2 regions of the Kitasatospora cinereorecta genome follow, and region 1 is predicted to be linked to the other one. Evidence: riboswitches for the same ligand, from Rfam matches in the RefSeq annotation. Region 1 holds a riboswitch; the other holds the start of a gene.
The links. Region 1 has a riboswitch for cyclic di-AMP ahead of ACFPN0_RS26035 (transglycosylase SLT domain-containing protein). Riboswitches for the same ligand answer to the same signal wherever they lie in the genome.
Positions count from the first base shown of each region.

Region 2: another riboswitch for cyclic di-AMP. It lies ahead of ACFPN0_RS25305 (M23 family metallopeptidase); the one in region 1 lies ahead of ACFPN0_RS26035 (transglycosylase SLT domain-containing protein).

Region 1 is NZ_JBHSJP010000001.1:5,738,973-5,743,442, forward strand. Features, by position in the region: gene ACFPN0_RS26020 (ferredoxin) at 1-89, shown strand, start outside; gene ACFPN0_RS26025 (SMI1/KNR4 family protein) at 413-1,039, shown strand; gene ACFPN0_RS26030 (hypothetical protein) at 1,137-1,373, opposite strand; cyclic di-AMP (ydaO/yuaA leader) riboswitch at 1,732-1,919, shown strand; gene ACFPN0_RS26035 (transglycosylase SLT domain-containing protein) at 1,922-2,791, shown strand; gene ACFPN0_RS26040 (hypothetical protein) at 3,032-3,166, shown strand; gene ACFPN0_RS26045 (hypothetical protein) at 3,209-3,733, shown strand; gene ACFPN0_RS26050 (SIS domain-containing protein) at 3,805-4,470, opposite strand, start outside.
Region 2 is NZ_JBHSJP010000001.1:5,488,482-5,492,951, forward strand. Features, by position in the region: gene ACFPN0_RS25295 (M16 family metallopeptidase) at 1-840, shown strand, start outside; gene ACFPN0_RS25300 (M16 family metallopeptidase) at 867-2,249, shown strand; cyclic di-AMP (ydaO/yuaA leader) riboswitch at 2,443-2,611, shown strand; gene ACFPN0_RS25305 (M23 family metallopeptidase) at 2,625-3,407, shown strand; gene ACFPN0_RS25310 (GntR family transcriptional regulator) at 3,698-4,405, shown strand.

The DNA.
Region 1 (4,470 bases):
CACCGGCCCGCCTGCACACCGCGGTCCGCGAGTCGGCCGAGGTGTGCCCCGCGGCCGCCATCGGCCTGGACGAGGCCGAGGCCACGTGAACCAGCCCCCATCCGTCCTGGTCGTCGGAGCCTCCGCGGCGGACTGACCACAGCCGCGGCGCCCGGAATCCCGCACCGGCGCCACCGAGCAGGCCCGGCGCCGGCGACTCTTCCCGGACACCAGCACGGCCCCACCCCGCCCGCGGGGGTGTTCCGGGCCGGCCGGTGTGATGTTCGCGGCCCGCCGGTCGCTGGGCCTGAGGGAGGAACAGGTCCTTCCACGGGACAGGCGGGGAGTCGCTGGTGTGGGGACGGAGCGTGAGCGGCCGGAATCCGGGGCACGGATGCGCGTTACGAGGTGTGCGCGTACGGGGAGGCGGCCGGTGATCCCCCGGCCCATCGAGGCACTGGAGCGCTTGCTGCCGACGACGTACGGCACCGACGAGCAGGTCGACTGGGCCGTCGCGGAAGCACGGTGGGGGGCCTGTTTCCCCGCCGACTACAAGGCTTTCATGAGGGCCTACGGGGAAGGGTCGGTCGACGACGTGATCGTCGTGCACCGGCCGCTGCCCGCGGACGCACCGGACGGGTGCCGCCCGGCCGATGCCATGGCCGACGGGACCGGTGCCGTCCGCGAGGTGTGGCGGGTGGAGGCCGACGAGGTCTGGGCCGATCCTGCGGGGACGGATCTGGTGCTCGATCCCGGTGCGCTGCTCGCCTGGGGTACGACCACCGAGGCGGACATCCTCTGCTGGCTGACGACGGACGAGGACCCCGACCGCTGGCCCGTGGTGGTCTGCGGCCGGCACACCGTGCCGACCTTCGCGGTGTACCGCTTCGGGATGGCCGAGTTCCTCCGGAGGCTGCTGGCCGGCAGCTTCGAGTCCGTCCCCCTCAGCGTGGACGGGATGAGGGGGCGTCAGTCGCACGCGTTCGTGAGCCGGGTCGTCCAGCGGGCCCGACGCAGGGCGGGCCTCGACCCCTGGACCGGCGAACTTCCGGCCGGCTGAGGCGACGGCGCCACGATGCTCGTGTGGTGGCGCGGCGTGGACGCACGGTCGGGGAGGCGCGCAGGCAGGGCGACGCCCCGTGCGGTGTGCGCCGGGCTCAGTGCGGCCTCCAGGTGAGCTTGCCGCCGCCCACCCACCGGACCGCCGCCGGGTCGTCGAGGTCATGGACCCTGATGCCGGCAGCCCGCGCGATGAACAGCACGTCCGTCATCGAGGTCGCCCGGCCGGCCATCTCTCCGTCGATCTCCATGATGCGGAACGGCGGATCGCCGGGCTGGACGGGCAGGACGGTGATCCGCGGGTTCGTGGGGTGAGGGCGTGCGCTGTGGGTCATGCGCTGATCGATTCCACGCGGCTGCCGCTGATATGCCCTGAAACGTACCAATGAGCCGTATGCCCGATTTAGTGAGTTATCAGTAATTCATCCCGTAATTCATAAAAGGCCATTTCGTGCGACCCGAGTGGTTTCAGGTGGTCGCAAATCGCCCTTTTCGGACCTCGTGACCAGAGTCACTGCCGCGGGTCCCGGACGCATCGACATGTCGACCGGTTCCCTTGCGCGCCAAGAAGGTTGGCATCGTGGGTGTGGGGTTGATTACATGAATTCCGATGGATCGATCTTGCAAGTGAATTGTGATCACGAATTCGGGGCTTGTTCCTTTCGCTATTCCTCGCCTACGGTCACCCTCACTCCGGATGGAACGCCGAATCCTGCCGCCGTCCGGGAACCCGACCACATCTCGTACGGCAGGAGCGGGGGACCCAGGTAAGTGCCGATCCGGTACCCGGAGCGGCTCGGGGTGAAGTCGCATGCACATGCGGCCGGGCATCTCCAGCCCGAACCCGACAGCTCACTTCGCAGGCGGCGGAGAGGAATTCACCATGCCCGCAAAGGGTAAGCACCGTCGTTTCAGGACCAGTTCGCTGACCCGCGGCATCATCGCCGTGAGCACGGGCGGAGCCGCTCTCGCCCTTCCCGTGATCGGCGCGACCGGAGCCTTCGCCGCACCGGCGCAGCCGGTCGCCGTCGAAAAGGTGACCACGTCGACTGCCGTATCCGGCAAGGCGATTGCCGCGCAGAAGTCCGCGCCCGTCACCTATTCCGTGATCATTGGCGATTCTCTTTCCAAGATCGCGCGTGAGCATTCCGTCGAAGGCGGCTGGAAGGCGCTGTACGCCGACAACCGAAAGGCCGTCGGTGGAAACCCCGACCTCATTCACGCCGGTCTGAAGCTGACGATCGGTGCGAAGGCCGAGAGCAAGTCGGCGGACAAGGCCGGAACGGCGGACAAGGCCGAATCCAAGGCGTCCGCCTCCGCCGAGCGGAGTGCCGACCGTGCCGACCGCTCGGACCGCACCGGCACCGCGCTCGCCGCGCAGGGCGCGCAGGGCGCGCCCGCGGCGGCGCCGGCCGCCGCTCCCGCCGCGTACACGAACGACCTCGACGGCTGGATCAAGGAGTCGCTGGCGGTCATGGCCGAGCACGGCATCCCGGGCAGCTACGACGGCATCCACCGCAACATCATGCGTGAGTCCTCGGGCAACCCGATGGCCATCAACAACTGGGACTCGAACGCCGCCGCGGGCATCCCGTCCAAGGGCCTGCTGCAGGTGATCGACCCGACCTTCCAGGCCTACCACGTGCCCGGTACGTCGATGGACAGCTACGACCCGGTCGCCAACATTACGGCCGCGTGCAACTACGCCGCCGACCGGTACGGCTCGATCGACAACGTGTTCGGCGCCTACTGAGGCTCCGCCGTGTGACAGCGGAGCACCGACGACGGGTGGTGCGGGTTCGGAAGAACCCGCACCACCCGTCGTTCGTGTCCGGCGCGGCGGCGGCGATCGGTCGGCATGCGGCACGAGCCTGCCGCGGGTGCGGGGGTGTCGGTGTTCCCCGGGCCGCGGCCCCGCACCGCGGCTTCCCCGCCCGTGCCGACGGGGGCAACCATGCCTGGGGGCGGGGGAGTTGCTCGTGATCGTCGTGGCGTGAGCGACGGGGAACTCCGGTCGGCCGCTCGTGCGGGTGCCTGCCGTGCGCCGGGCATGTCCGCCGGCCGGGGCCGGCGCGACGCCGCCGCGTTCCGGTGGATTCCGCCGCAGTGCCGCGGTGCCCGGCCGTAGGGCGACTGGTCACGTACAGGTTCGTCGACCATACTGCCCGCCGTGGAGCAGCGTATAGATTCCAACACGAAGCCCGAGTTCGCCGCGGGCACGGACCCGGCGTACATCCCCGGCCTGACGGCCCCTGCCCCCGCGCGGACGGAGGGTGGAGCGGAGAAGGCGTCGGAGGTGCCGGAAGAGCCCGAGACGTCCGGTGTGCCCGCCGGTGCCGAGGCGGCGCAGGCGCCGCGGGACGCCGGGCAGGAGCCCGCCGCCCCGGCCTCGCGCGAGGACGGTGACGAGGCCGACGGGCCCGTCTTCGAGGTCAGCGACCGGCGCGGATCCATCCGGGTGGACCGGGACGGCGTCCGGTTCACGCTGGACGACCAGGAGGCGGAGTTCGACTGGAGCGAGATCGGCGCGGTCGAGGTCAAGACCGCCCGCTTCGGGCGTCGGTTCACCGTCACGGTGCACGTGTCGAGCCGCCGGTGGTTCAACGCCGAGGTCGAGGCGGAGGCCCGGAGCAGCCTCAAGGAGTGGACGGCGGAGCTCGACGCCGCGCTGGACGCCTACTTCGAAGAGGACTGACCGCGACACGGTCCGTGGAGCGGTGTGCCGGGCGGGCGAACCGCCCGGCACCCGCCCGGCCGTGCCGTGACTCAGCCCGCGGTGGCTCCGTCGAGCACCACCGATCGGGTGAGGTGACGGGGAAGGTCCGGGTCGAGGCCGCGGGCCGCCGCGCGGGCGATCGCCAGCCGCTGGACCCGGACCAGGTCGGCCAGCGGGTCCAGGCCGCTTTCCACCCAGCGGGCGCCGGTCGCCCGCACCTGCTCCGCCAGGCCCTCCGGCGCGGGGCCGAACATCCAGGTCGCCGTCCCAGCCGCGGCGATGCTGATGGGACCGTGGCGGTATTCCATCGCCGGATACGACTCCGTCCAGGACAGGGACGCCTCCTTCATCTTGAGCGCCGCCTCGTTGGCGAGTCCGACCGTCCAGCCCTGGCCCAGGAAGCTGAACTGGGAGCATTCCAGCAGCCCTTCGGGCAGCGGCCCGGCCAGCGCCGCCTCCGCGTCCCGTACGACGTCGTCGGTGTGCAGCCCGAGATGGGCACGGAACAGGGTGAGTGCGGTCGTGGCGAACCGCGTCTGCACCACGGACCGTTCGTCGGCGAAGTCCAGCACGACCGCCTCGTCGGCGGCCGTCATCACCGCGGTCCGCGGGTCCGCCGTCACCGCCACCGTGCGGGCGGTGCCGCGCAGCCGGGTCAGCAGGTCGAGCACCTCGGTCGTGGTGCCCGAGCGGGTCAGGGCCACGACCCGGTCGTA
Region 2 (4,470 bases), 250 kb from region 1:
TACCATCACACGCCGATCGGCTCGATGGCCGACCTGGACGCTGCCACGCTGGAGGACGCGCAGGCGTTCTTCCGTACGTACTACGCGCCGAACAACGCGGTGCTCTCGGTGGTCGGGGACATCGACCCGGAGCAGACGCTCGCCTGGATCGAGAAGTACTTCGGCTCCATCCCCTCCCACGACGGCAAGCAGCCGCCGCGAGACGGGACGCTGCCCGGCACCATCGGCGAGCAGCTGCGCGAGGTGGTCCACGAGGAGGTCCCCGCGCGTGCCCTGATGGCCGCGTACCGGCTGCCGCACGACGGCACCCGGGAGTGTGACGCCGCGGACCTGGCGCTGACCGTGCTCGGCGGCGGCGAGTCGTCCCGGCTGCACAACCGCCTGGTCCGCCGGGACCGTACGGCGGTGGCCGCGGGATTCGGGCTGCTCAGGCTCTCCGGGGCGCCCTCGCTGGGATGGCTGGACGTCAAGACGTCCGGCGGCGTCGAGGTGCCGCAGATCGAGGCGGCCGTCGACGAGGAGCTCGCCCGGTTCGCCGCCGAGGGCCCCACGCCCGAGGAAATGGAGCGGGCGCAGGCCCAGTTGGAGCGGGAGTGGCTGGACCGGCTCGGCACGGTCGCGGGCCGCGCGGACGAACTGTGCCGGTACGCCGTCCTGTTCGGCGACCCGCAGCTCGCCCTGACCGCGGTGCAGCGGGTTCTCGACGTCACCGCCCAGGAGGTCCAGGCGGCCGCCCAGGCGCATCTGCGTCCCGACAACCGGGCCGTCCTTGTCTACGAGCCGGTCGAACCGGCCGACGAGACGGACGGCACCGACGCGCACGAGGGGGCCGACAAGTGACCGACGCCGCCGTGACTGGAGTAGCGATGGAGTACCACCCGCAGCCGACCGCAGGCGAGGCCAGGCCCTGGGCCTTCCCCGCACCCGAGCGCGGCGCCCTGCCCAACGGCCTGACCGTGCTGCGCTGCCACCGCCCCGGCCAGCAGGTCGTCGCCGTGGAGATCTTCCTGGACGCGCCCCTGGACGCCGAGCCCGAGGGCCTGGACGGCGTGGCCACGATCATGGCGCGGGCGCTGTCCGAGGGAACGGACAAGCGCTCCGCGGAGGAGTTCGCCGCCGAGCTGGAGCGCTGCGGCGCCACCCTGGACGCGTCCGCCGACCACCCCGGCGTCCGCGTCTCCCTGGAGGTCCCGGTATCCCGGCTGGCCAAGGCGCTCGGCCTGGTCGCCGAGGCGCTGCGGGCGCCCGCCTTCTCGGAGAGCGAGGTGGAGCGCCTGGTCGGCAACCGTCTCGACGAGATCCCGCACGAGCAGGCCAATCCGGCCCGCCGCGCAGCCAAGCAGCTCTCCAAGGAGCTCTTCCCGGCAACGGCGCGGATGTCGCGCCCGCGCCAGGGGACCGAGGAGACGGTGCGCCGGATCGACGCCGCGGCCGTGCGCGCCTTCTACGACGCGCATGTCCGCCCGTCCACCGCGACGGCCGTGATCGTCGGCGACCTCACCGGGGTCGACCTGGACGCACTGCTCGCCGACACCGTCGGAGACTGGTCGGGCAACGCCGCCGAGTCCCGCCCGGTACCGGCGATCACCGCGGACGACACCGGCCGTGTGGTCGTCGTCGACCGTCCCGGAGCCGTGCAGACCCAGCTGCTGATCGGCCGGATCGGCGCCGACCGGCACGACAGCGTGTGGCCCGCCCAGGTCCTCGGCACGTACTGCCTGGGCGGCACGCTCACCTCCAGGCTGGACCGCGTGCTGCGCGAGGAGAAGGGCTACACCTACGGGGTCCGTGCCTTCGGGCAGGTGCTGCGCTCGACCGCACCCGGATCCGCCTCCGGGGCGACCGGTGCCGCGATGCTCGCCATCAGCGGTTCCGTGGACACGGAGTCCACCGGGCCCGCGCTGGACGATCTGTGGAAGGTCCTGCGCACGCTGGCGGCCGAAGGGCTCACGGACGCCGAGCGCGAGACCGCGGTGCAGAACCTCGTGGGCGTGGCTCCGCTGAAGTTCGAGACGGCTGCCTCCGTCGCGGGCACCCTGGCCGACCAGGTCGAGCAGCACCTCCCGGACGACTACCAGGCCCAGCTGTACGCCCGCCTGGCCGAGACCGGCACGGTGGAGGCCACCGCCGCGGTGGTCAACGCCTTCCCGGTCGACCGTCTGGTCACCGTCCTCGTCGGGGACGCCGCGCAGATCGCGGAGCCTGTCAGGGCGCTGGGCATCGGAGAGGTGACGGTCGTCAACGGCTGACGTGCCCGGAGCGACGCGGACCCCGGCGAGTACGTTCTCGCCGGGGTCCTCCCATTTGTCCGTGTCAACCGCACATGCGGCTTTATGTCCTGTGGGATGTATGACAAAAGGCCTGATCCGTTTGGCGTCGGAAAGTCGTCCGGCCTAGCGTCGGCCCGGCTGTCCGTCAGACATATGCCGCGTCCGCGGCGCCGGGCAGCCATCGCCGAGTCCCCGTCAGGCGCGAGCCTGGGGAGCCGGGGACCCACGAAGTCCCTGGGGTGAATCGGACGCCTGCGCCCTCGCACGGGGCGAATGCGTCCGTAGGAGACCTTCCTGCTCCGAACCCGTCAGCTAACCCGGTAGGCGAGAAGGAAGGAAAGGATCAGTCCCTCCATGGCGTTCACCCGTGCCACCGGGAAGCACCGTGCCCCGAGCCGCCTGACGCGCAGGAGCGCCCAGGTCGCCGGCATCGCGGCTCTGGCCACCACCGGCGTCATCGGCGGTGTGTCCTCCCCGGCCCTCGCCGCGGACTCCGAGGCCCTCACCGCAGGCGGCACCGGCCTGACCCAGGCCGTCACGATCGACTCCACCCTCGCCGACCAGATCGCCGCCCAGGCGAAGGCACAGCAGCATCAGGCCGACCTCGCCGCCAAGGCCGAAGCGAAGGCGAAGGCGAAGGCCGAGGCGAAGCGCAGAGCGGAAGCCCGGGCCGAGGAAGCACGTGAGGCCGAGGCGCGCGCCGCCCGCGCAGCCGAGCGCGCCCGGCTGAACTCCTTCCACCTGCCGGTCGCCGGCTCCCAGGTGACCACCGGCTACAAGTCCGGCGGCGCCCTCTGGTCCTCCGGCAGCCACTCCGGCGTGGACTTCCGCGCCGCGTCCGGCAGTTCCGTCGTCGCGGTCGGCGCCGGCACGGTCGTCGAGGCGGGCTGGGGCGGGGCCTACGGCAACAACGTCGTGCTCCGGATGACGGACGGCACGTACACCCAGTACGGCCACCTCTCCTCGATCGGCGTCTCGGTCGGCCAGAGCGTCACCCCGGGCCAGCGGATAGGCCTCTCCGGCTCGACCGGCAACTCCACCGGACCGCACCTGCACTTCGAGGCGCGGACCACCCCGGAGTACGGCTCGGACATGGACCCCGTCGCCTACCTCCGCGCGCACGGAGTCCAGGTCTGACCTGTCGCGGGCTGTCCCGTCGACGAAGGCCCCGGCACCCTTGGGTTCAAGGGGTCCTCGCAACTCCCACAGATCGCGGGTGTTGCGAGGGCCGTTAGAACCCAAGACCCGCCGGGGCCTTCGTCGTGCCGCCGGGGAAGGTGCGCGACGAAGCTCCGCGGAAGTGCTTTCCGGGCAGAAGATATGCATGGATTCCGCTCCGGCATCGGAAATTCACGCTGATTGCAATAGAGTCACGGAACAGGCGTCGATCGGCCGCGTTTCGCGGGGATTAAGGCGGAGGTTCGGACATGCGCATTCCCGCGCATTCGGTATGCACGGCAATCCGTGACGACATCGTCTCCGGTGTCTTCGAGCGTGGCAGCCGCCTCACCGAAGAGGTGCTCGCGCGTCGCTACGGGGTCTCCCGTGTCCCGGTGCGCGAGGCACTGCGCACCCTGGAGTCCGAGGGGTTCGTCGTCACCCGTCGGCATGCGGGGGCATGCGTCGCGGAGCCCACGGAACAGGAGGCCGCCGACCTCCTGGAGATACGGATGCTCCTGGAGCCCCTCGGCGCCGCACGTGCTGCTCAACGCCGTACGGAGGCACACCTCAAGGTGCTCCGAGGCCTGGTCAGGCTGGGGCAGGAGCGGGTGCGCAGGGGTGAGGGGGAGGACCTGCGCTCCCTCGGCGGCTGGTTCCACGAGACGCTGGCCCAGGCTTCGGGCAGTCCCGCGCTGATCGCGCTGCTCACCCAGCTCCGGCACAAGATCGCCTGGATGTACGCGGTCGAGCAGCCGGCCCGCCCCGCCGACTCCTGGGCCGAGCACGGCGCCCTCGTGGACGCCGTGGCGCGCGGCGACGCGGAACGGGCCCGGGTGCTCGCCACCCAGCACGCCGAGCGCGCCACGGCCGCGCACCGGCTGCTGCGCCGCACGGACCGGCCGGGGCGCGCGGCGGACGCGTCCCGGGTGAGGACTTCGCAACACGCCGTAAACACCGCGGGCGTCCGTCATTAACAATTGCGCCGTATACAGGGAAGGTAATTGCGGGAGGGCTTTCTTTTTGCTGCCCTGATTCCGGT